2 regions of the Fictibacillus sp. KU28468 genome follow, and region 2 is predicted to be linked to the other one. Evidence: riboswitches for the same ligand, from Rfam matches in the RefSeq annotation. Region 2 holds a riboswitch; the other holds the start of a gene.
The links. A riboswitch is a leader RNA that binds a small molecule or an ion and turns the genes downstream of it on or off. The one in region 2 is predicted to bind S-adenosylmethionine.
Positions count from the first base shown of each region.

Region 1 (4,760 bases), 220 kb from region 2:
CCGCCTGTAATTCGTTCAATCTCTTCCAATGGCTCTTCATATTTCACGATTTGTCTTGTTTCATGGGCAAGTGCCTGCATCCATTTTTCCCAAGCTGGCTTTGCACTTATAAAGCCATGCCACTCTTCCATCGCGGATAACATCAGCGAACTTAACTCAACGCGTGGCCGCTCTCCCAGCAATCGAACATAGCCTTCCAAGTAATCGTGCGCTTCAAAGTACGCAGCATATTCTGTAAAACGGTTCTTATGGCCAAAGTTTAGGGCGGTCTCCTTTCGAGTTGCTTCGGCTTCCCGATTTTTATAGGGCAGGAGTATTTCATAAAATCCTTCCTCTGTCATGTTCTGCAGTTGATTCGAAAATTCATGAAGGGTGTTCGCGTCCCAACGGTTTTGCAGCAGGAGCATTCCGTACCACAAGTTCGTTTCTTGGATTTGTTTCAGATGCTCAATAAGCGTACTGTTCATTTCCCCTTTCCAATCTTTCCATTGCTCGTCCAAATCAAAGGAATGCCTTAATTGAGCGTAGGTATAACCGGCAATACCAAGTATGACTTCCCATACAGATGAAGATTCTAGTGCCACTTGGACTTTTTCTGCGGGCTGTGCGGATAAAAGGTGTTTCAAGACTTTCCATCCCCCTTTTATAGTTTCTTACTATATATTCTAAATTTAACGAACTATTTATTCAATATATTTCGAATAACTATTCAAAAAAAACACAAAAGCAACTTTACGCTTTTGTGTTTCTGAGCCCATTTACTGTTTTACTTTCTCCTTTATTTGACCCATCTGCTTGTTATGAGCATGCGTATGAGCAGTAAAGCGGTCGTCCTCTACCTGTTCTGAAATCTTAAGACCCTGTGGGACAATGGAAGCCGATACCCGCTTTAGACCGAGTTGATCTTTTTGGTAAACATAGGACGCTCGTGTAGATACTGCGGCACCTGGCCATTTTATAAACTTAAAAAAGGATGGCATTCACCATCCCTTACACGATATTAATTGCCCGTGCCGCCAGTACAACGAGCGCAACAAGTGAGATCACCGATTGTGTCATCATCAGGAGTTTCGCCCGCCGGGAAAATACAGCCGTATCCGCCGGACTGAAAGCAACACTTGTGTTAAAGGCTACAAATAAGTAATCTAGGAAATTAGGCTTCCACCCTTCCCACTCTGGCAGAGAGGACATCATCTGAGGAAAACCAAATTCAGGCTTCCCTGGATTTTTTGAATTTCTCCGGATTGGCCCCCCTCTGTCGATCTCCCAATACCAGATCGCAAAAATCAGCACGTTCGCTGCCCACAATAGACCAGCACTTTGAAATAATTCACTGGCACTCGGCATGCCAAAAAATAAAGAATACACCAAGTCCACCATGCTGCTCATCAAGGCAAAAGTAAGAACTAAAACCCGAAGAATCGCAAATTTCCTCGACCATAGATCATGTTCAGAACTAACTGCGTAAAGCAAAGGAATATAAAGGATAAAAGCAATGACAATGACCGGCCAGTTCGGGCCGATTGTCACCATATTGGATAAAAGTTTAAATAGGACTCCGATGATGACGATCGCAACATCAGACGGCCAGCGGTAATCTTTTTTCGTACTCGTTTTCAATTTCATAAAACCGCCAACTTAAAAAGGGTAGTCAATGCAAGAAGAAATGCTCGTCCTCATACACCGCTACCTTATGATATGTTATTGAAAATGGAATGGTGAGCTTATCTTTCCAGGCGAATTAAAGTTTGATGTTATTCAAACAGTTGAATTTTCGGGTCTCTGCTATTTATGGCGAGTACCGTCTGCAGCTGACCTCTATGGTGATAGACATGTCCGAGAATTTCCAGCATCCATTCATATCTTGAATAGGACACTCCCCACCACGAAGTTGTCACAACAGACCAATCTTCATTCGAAAAACACGCCGTCTTTTCTTTTAAAAAAGCAAAATGAACAAGAAGCATCTCCTTTATTTCCGCAATGGTCTGGGGGTGATGCTTTTCATAGAACTCTTCCATCTCCTGCTGAGTGGCCCCATTCAAGATCATAAAGTCCGCTTTATAGATCACGGCTAGATGGGCTAACAGTTCCCGTAACGTTCTTTTCTCCGCTCCCAGCGAAAGTTCCAGGTCGCTTTCTTCCATGATTTCTAAAATTTTTAGAATGTAATGGTTGGCTACCTCCAGCTGGTGAAAAATTGGTTTTATTATATTCATGAGGACTCCTTTCTAAGTAAACAAAAAAACCCTCATATAAGGGTTTCATAGTGACAGTTAAACGCCAGTGCGACGGTGCTGGTTGTTGGCCTTTTTCGTCTGCTGGCTTTTCATTTGTTTGGTTGATTTAACCGGGTTTGTAGAAAGCTTTCCGTTAGCCTGCTGCTGCTTTTTTTCAGCCAGCTTTTGCTTGATCGCTTCCTGATAGCTCAGCTTTTTAGGCTGCCCATTATTTTCAGATGACATATTTCGTACCTCCTTATGCCGTGTAGATCATACTGTAATGATATCTTCTTCCACATGTTTTGTCTGCATTTTTTTACAAATAGGGCAACTTAATTGGAGAACATGCCCCAAATTCGCTATGATAGATGGCAGAAACAAGGAAAGGAACGCTGCGCATGGTGGATTTTGAATTGGATACAGTGGATTGCGAGAGGTTCGCTTTTTCTTGAAGAGCTCCGACACAAACACCCATAAATATATTTTTACAATGGCTCTGTAAGAAAAAAAGGAATTGACATTATTTTGAATCCCTGCCATAATACAAAGTAATTTGATATGAGTACACTCTTATTAAGAGCAGGTGGAGGGAATTAGCCCTATGAAGCCCGGCAACCATTCATGCTGAATCACCAGTATGGAAACGGTGCTAAATCTAACAGCGAAAGCTGAGAGATGAGAGGTCAACGGATTTATTCGGAAGCCCTCTATCTCTTTTGAGATTGAGGGCTTTTGGTTTAACTCCATGCTCTCAAGACAGTGTAGTACTATCAAAAAATGAAAATGGGGGTTGGGGAATCAATGAAATTAAAAAAATGGGGATTATTATTACTGGGAGTATTGATCGCAGCAGCATTATCGGCATGCGGATCATCTAGCACGAGCGGCGATGGGAAAAAGATAGAAAAATTAACTGTCGGTGCCTCAAATGTACCGCACGCTGTCATTCTAAAAGAAGCGGTTCCTTTGCTGAAGAAAAAAGGAATTGACCTGAAGATCGTTAAATTCCAAGATTACGTTCTGCCAAACAAAGCGCTGGCCAATAAAGAGATCGATGCTAACTACTTCCAGCACATTCCTTACCTGGAGCAGCAATTGAAAGAAAATCCAAACTATAAATTCGAAAACGCCGGAGCCATTCACATTGAACCAATGGGCGTTTACTCTAAAAAATACAAATCACTAAAAGATTTGCCGGACGGTGCAAAAGTAATTCTGAGCAATTCAGTAGCTGAGCATGGCCGAATCCTTTCTATCTTTGAAAAAGCAGGATTGATCAAGCTTAAATCAGGCGTCGGGTACAAAGCACAGCTGAAAGACATTGTTGAAAATCCAAAGAAACTTAAATTTAAGGCTGACATCGAGCCAGCTCTTCTTACAAAGGCCTATCAGTACAATGAAGGAGATGCTATCGTCATCAACACGAACTATGCCATCGATGCAGGACTTAATCCAAAGAAAGATTCCATCGCACTAGAAGGGCCTGATTCTCCATTTGCCAACATCATCACTGTCCGCCAAGGAGATAAAGACAAGAAAGCCATTAAAACCCTGGTTGAAGTGCTTCATTCTAAAAAGATCCAAACGTTTATTGAAAAAGAATACAAAGGCGCCGTCCTTCCTGTTTCAAAATAAGTTGAAATAAGAGCCTGGAGAATTTTCTCCTGGCTCTTATTTGGTATGGGGCATGGGGCGGGATGATGTGTTTGGCATGTAACATGCTTGATCTGGCACGTAAAGCGCAAAAAGCAGACTGTAAACTCTGAAAAACGGCACGTAAGCTCAGCAAAGTGGACAGTAAACCATACAAACCCGCATGTAAACTCAAAAATCAGTATTCAAACACGTTATCTGCACGTTAAAAACAAAGCATGCTCCTCAAAAAAAAATAAAGCTTCCCCTCATCTTCGAGAAAGCTTCTTTTTCATCAAATAATTGTCCTTATTTGCTTGGATACTGCACTTCTTTTTTAGCTTCTGACGGTTCCTCGCTGACTATAGGAGATGGAACGATTGGATTTGATCCTTTCTTTTACACCATCCGGAAGATATAGATATGGCTCTGCTTCCATATAATCCATCCATGCAACTTCCTCGATTTCATCAGGACAAAGGGTCCCAATCTTACCACCGGTTATTTTACCGAGGAACGTAAAGAAAATCACATGATGCCTACTTTCTTCAAAAAAGGCCTCTGATATTCCAAATACGTTCTCTACTTCTACCTCCAGGCCCGTCTCTTCTCTCACTTCACGGACAGCACCCTGTTCAAGGGTTTCCCCTTCCTCTACTGCTCCTCCGGGAAGCGTATAATAGGAACCTTTTTCCCCTCTGTTCTTCACCATTAAGATGTTATCCGCTCGTTCGTCCCACAATAAAACATAAACCACATCTACACGTTTCATTTGCTCATCTCCTCTAACTGCTTTGATAGCTTCTCATTACTTATGTAGGCCAACTGTTCAACCTCGTTGAGTACCCTTGCCCTTCCTTTTTCACTCAAAGTCCATTTTTCAGGGACAATTTCTCGATTATCTTG
Region 1 covers NZ_CP110666.1:3,125,574-3,130,333, forward strand. Annotated here, with positions in the region: gene OKX00_RS16285 (ArsR/SmtB family transcription factor) at 1-626, opposite strand, end outside; gene OKX00_RS16290 (hypothetical protein) at 759-980, opposite strand; gene OKX00_RS16295 (hypothetical protein) at 991-1,626, opposite strand; gene OKX00_RS16300 (DinB family protein) at 1,755-2,219, opposite strand; gene OKX00_RS16305 (hypothetical protein) at 2,277-2,465, opposite strand; SAM riboswitch class I at 2,790-2,904, shown strand; gene OKX00_RS16310 (MetQ/NlpA family ABC transporter substrate-binding protein) at 3,024-3,857, shown strand; gene OKX00_RS16315 (NUDIX hydrolase) at 4,192-4,626, opposite strand; gene OKX00_RS16320 (hypothetical protein) at 4,623-4,760, opposite strand, start outside.
Region 1: linked by a shared signal. The riboswitch ahead of OKX00_RS16310 (MetQ/NlpA family ABC transporter substrate-binding protein) and the one ahead of OKX00_RS17500 (Fur-regulated basic protein FbpA) in region 2 are both predicted to bind S-adenosylmethionine.

Region 2 (4,760 bases):
CCCTCTGCAGCTCTGCTGATCTTTGGGTTAATTGTACTGCCATCTGTTTATGCCTGGGTGAATATTAAGGCCATGTGGGATCCCTATGAAAACACATCAGGCATAAAGGTTGCCATCACGAATGAAGATACAGGAGCCCTGTTGCAGGATGAGCACATTAATATCGGACGTCAAGTCGTAAGAAATTTAAAGAACAATCATAAGCTAGGATGGACCTTTGTGGATAAAGACACCGCTCATGATGGAGTGGTGAAAGGGAAGTATTATGCCAGTCTCTTCATTCCACGTGATTTTTCACAAAAGATTTCAAGCATCGCGAGTGAAAATCCTGAAAAACCTGAAATCGTATATACAGTAAACGAAAAAATCAATGCTGTATCACCTAAGATCACCCAGTCAGGAGTTTCCACTGTTATCAACCAGGTTAGCGACAATTTCACGAAGAGTGTAGGAAACGCCATCTTTAAAAAATTTAACGAAGCTGGCATGACGTTAGAAAAAGAAATGCCAACAATACTCAGCTTTGAACAGAAGATATTTTCTCTGGAAAAAGAGTTTTCTCAAATCAATCAGATGGGAGACCGTATCATCTCGCTTGATCAAAAAATGAATGAGTTAAAAAAAAGAGCGGGTATGATCCAAGAGTTTCAAAAAAGCGTGCCCGACATCGATAAGCTGGGGGCTGTTATCCTTAAAACGGAAGAAAGTCTGCCTAAAATCAAAGTGGTGTTCGACCAGTTGGCTCCTCTTCAGGATAATCTGTTAAAACTTCAAACTGCAGATGACACGGCAGGGAATCTTGAACGCTCACTGACTGACCTGGAGACAGCCGCAGATAAAGCGATCTCAAAAGGAAACGCAGCACAAAAAACTAACCCGGATATCTCATACCAGCCTGATGAATTAGAAGCGATCAAAGAAGAATTGCATCAGCTTAAAAATACCGTCCAGCAGAACAAAGAAATCCTTTCTGGCCGTGCAGACTCATACACCGAACCTCTGCAGAAGCTTTCTTTATTTGCTCAACAGGACTGGCCCGCACAAGAACAGAAAATCCAACAGGCAGCAGATTTTATGAGGAACGATTTGCCGGGTGTCAAACAAGATATTCAAAAAGCAGGGATATTGATGGATACCCAGCTTCCCCAAATAGAACAAGCAATCCACAGGGCCGCTATATTTGCAGAAAAAGACTTGCCCGCCATGGAGAAATCCATCACACGTACGGCAGACAAAATCAGGGATTTTGAACGCAACAATAATTTGAGAGATATCATTAAAGCGTTAAAGAACGATGCTCAAAAGGAAAGTGATTTTCTGGCCGCTCCTATCACGTTGAAAGAGAATAAAATTTTTCCGATTCCTAATTATGGCTCAGCCATGACTCCCTTCTACACCTTACTTGCGCTTTGGGTGGGAGGAATGCTGCTCATCTCTTCTCTTAAAGTAGGTGAAGTTCCAAGTAAAGGAGAGATTTCACCGCTTTCTTTTTATTTTGGGAGGCTGATGACTTTTGCAACGATCGGCATGCTGCAGGGGCTTGTCGTATCTCTTGGTGACCTGTTCATTATCCATTCCTACATTGTGGACAAAACATGGTTTGTTTTATTTGCCATGTTCCTGAGCATCGTCTTTGTCATACTAACGTATACGCTCGTTTCCATCTTTGGAAATGTGGGTAAAGGCCTGGCGGTTATTTTTCTCGTTCTGCAGTTTTCAAGTTCAGGCGGAACATTTCCTGTGGCAATGACCTCTTCCTTCTTTCAAAAGCTTAATCCGTATATGCCGTTTACGTATGGAGTCAGTTTACTGCGAGAAGCAGCCGGGGGAATGATTAGAGAAGTTGTACTGTCTGACTTGTATCATCTGCTGCTTTTCCCCGCTGTTTTTCTTATTGCTGCCCTGTTTTTAAGAAAACCGTTGCAGCGAATACAGAATAGAAGGGGAGCAGGCGCGAAAAAAGCAAGAATACTTCAATGAGTGGTTTATTTAGCCTGCGGAAGGCTGTTCTTGCCGCCTACCGCCTTTGCATACTCCTCTTCAAGATCAGAGAGTGCCAGCTGAAATAAATGAAGCTCATCTTTTTTATAAATGCCCATATTGATGAGTTTATTGATCAGCTGATTTCGTTTGCTTTCCACAGCTCTTCTTAGTTGATTTTCCAAAACAATCCCTCCTTTTTACAAGGCTTTTTTAAAGCACATTGTTGATTTTCTTTCCTATTGTGCATCGCATACTGATGCTTGAAAGAGACCCTCAAGTCCTTTTTATACAGTAAGGTGTGTGTGATAGCTGGCGATGATATGAGCCTGCTGATTTGTGAAACAAATGAAACGCCCGAAAAGCAGAAGGCGGTTCAATCACACCCCACAAATAAACAACTACGTTTACTAATAAAGCTTTTAACAAAAAAATAACCGCCGTCATTTTCATGATGAAGCGCCTTTGGTTGACCAATCAGCAATCCTTATATTTCACAGTGAATTAGTTGGTTTTTCGCATAAATAAAAACCTCTTCTTGCGGAAGCAAAATACGCACAAGAAGAGGTTGAATCGCCATCATAAGTCATACTCTTCTTATCATTCAAGCGTTTTGCTTGTGGAATTGGCACAGTGCTCATAATTGAGTCCGCTGCCGAGGCTTCAAAGGGCCAGATCCCTCCACCTCTCTAAATAAGAAATATAAGATAAATGTATTCTATTGGATTCAATTATAGGGATTTCCATCTTATTGTCAAGACAATAACTCATTTTATTTTCGAATGATTTCTCCAGGCTCTAAAACGGGAGGATCTACAGAAAACGAATCAGGGTATTTAATCCCCTGCCCAGTATTTAGGCATATCACCTTTTCCTCTGCTTTGATCCAGCCATTTTCCCTCAATCGTTTTGAGGCGGCAAACACAGCCGCTCCTTCCGGACAAATAAAACTCCCTTCAAGCTCTGCAGTTTGGCGCTGAGTAAAGCTAATTTCATCTTCTGAAACGGCAACGGCGCATCCATCCGTTTCATAAAGTGCTTCAAGGACAAGGAAATCTCCGATCGCTTTTGGAACATTGATACCAAAAGCAGCTGTCTCAGAATTTTCCCAGAACTCCGATTCACTCTTGTGTTCTTCCCATGCTTTTACGATCGGTGCACATCCTTCAGCCTGGACAGCGACTAAACGCGGCAGTCTGCTTCCTTTAAATAAGCCCAGTTCCCTGAATTCTTTCAATGCTTTATATATGCCAATCAGCCCCACTCCTCCGCCTGTTGGATACACAATAACATCAGGCGGCTCGCTTCCGCATTGTTCTAAAATTTCATACCCCATCGTTTTCTTGCCTTCAATCCGGTAAGGTTCTTTTAATGTGGAAGCATCATAGAAACCTTCTTCCTTCACAAGGGACGCGACAATTTTTCCGGCATCACTGATCAGGCCGTTCACAAGAAAGAGCTCTGCACCTGAAATCGCCACTTCTTTTCTCGTAATGACTGGGGCATCCACCGGCATAACGATGTACGGCTTTATGCCGGCCCTTGCACAATAGAGTGACCAGGCGGCTCCTGCGTTGCCATTGGTCGGCATGGCAAGCCGGGTAATACCGAGCTCTCTGGCTTTTGAAACGCCGACTGCCGCTCCCCTGGCCTTAAAAGACCCGGTAGGTACCATGCCCTCATCTTTCATGAGCAGATTTGCAATTCCAAGCTTCTCACCGAGAGCAGGCATGGATAATAAAGGAGTCATCCCCTCTCCCAGTGATACCACATGATCTGGGTCTATAACAGGAAGAAGTTTGTGGTACCTCCAAAGATCATTCCTCTTCTTATTAATAATTTCATTCTCATTTTTCAGTTCCTCTAAATCATAGTTTACGAGAAGGGGGGAACCGCACTGGCACAATTGATTAGGTTCGTGATGAGCATAGATGCTGCCGCACTTTGGACATTCAAGATGGCTGACATAGCTGAAAGACATAACATACCTCCAATATTCCCTCACCAGAAAAGGACAGCAAAAAGGCACCGCTGTGCATAAGGAATAACATGCATAGCGGTGCCTTCAGTTTTCTGATCAGCAATTTATTCTATTGTGTAAAATTTTAATGCAGGTATTCTGATAAGTCAACTAAGGTATAACTTCCCGTTGATGTCTAGCTTAATTGTCTAAGAAAGAACCTTTTCCTTAATTTCTTCAATTTGAGCCAGATGTCTCTTTTCATGATACCCCACGAAAGGAATCCATTGTTTTAATGGCATCGGGCCAAACACCGGGTGAGGGTAGGATTTCTGTTCCAAAGCCTCTTGATCATTGCTGTTTGCTACCTTATTCAGCTCATTTCGTGATTCTTCCAATTTTTCTTTTATTTTTTCCAGGGTCAGATACCGTTTCGTGGGAACAGCAAAAACAGGAGCATCTACTTTTCTGCTGCGGTCCACCGTCATTTCAATCGGTTTCGGTTCTGCAGATACCGTTATTTTACTTTTTAAACGGTTTGATATGATGATGGCGATCGATTTTTCCATGAGATATAGATGATGCAGCGTCTGCATGATCGACCATCTGCCCTTCTCTTCCGGTTCGTTTAACTGATCATCGCTTAGACCGCTTACCGTTTTTAACAGCTGCCTTCTGATTTCTTCATTCTGGTTCATATCTATAGCCTCCCATTTGACGGATCCGTTTCAGGATGCCAATCAACCACTTCTAAGAGGAACAACGGTTACGAAAACAGCCTTTTTTAATAAAGCCGGTGTCTGTATCCTTCTTGCAAACC
Region 2 covers NZ_CP110666.1:3,340,724-3,345,483, forward strand. Annotated here, with positions in the region: gene OKX00_RS17495 (YhgE/Pip domain-containing protein) at 1-1,980, shown strand, start outside; gene OKX00_RS17500 (Fur-regulated basic protein FbpA) at 1,986-2,165, opposite strand; SAM riboswitch class I at 2,575-2,680, opposite strand; gene OKX00_RS17505 (threonine synthase) at 2,753-3,961, opposite strand; gene OKX00_RS17510 (DinB family protein) at 4,150-4,638, opposite strand; gene OKX00_RS17515 (pyridoxamine 5'-phosphate oxidase family protein) at 4,725-4,760, opposite strand, start outside.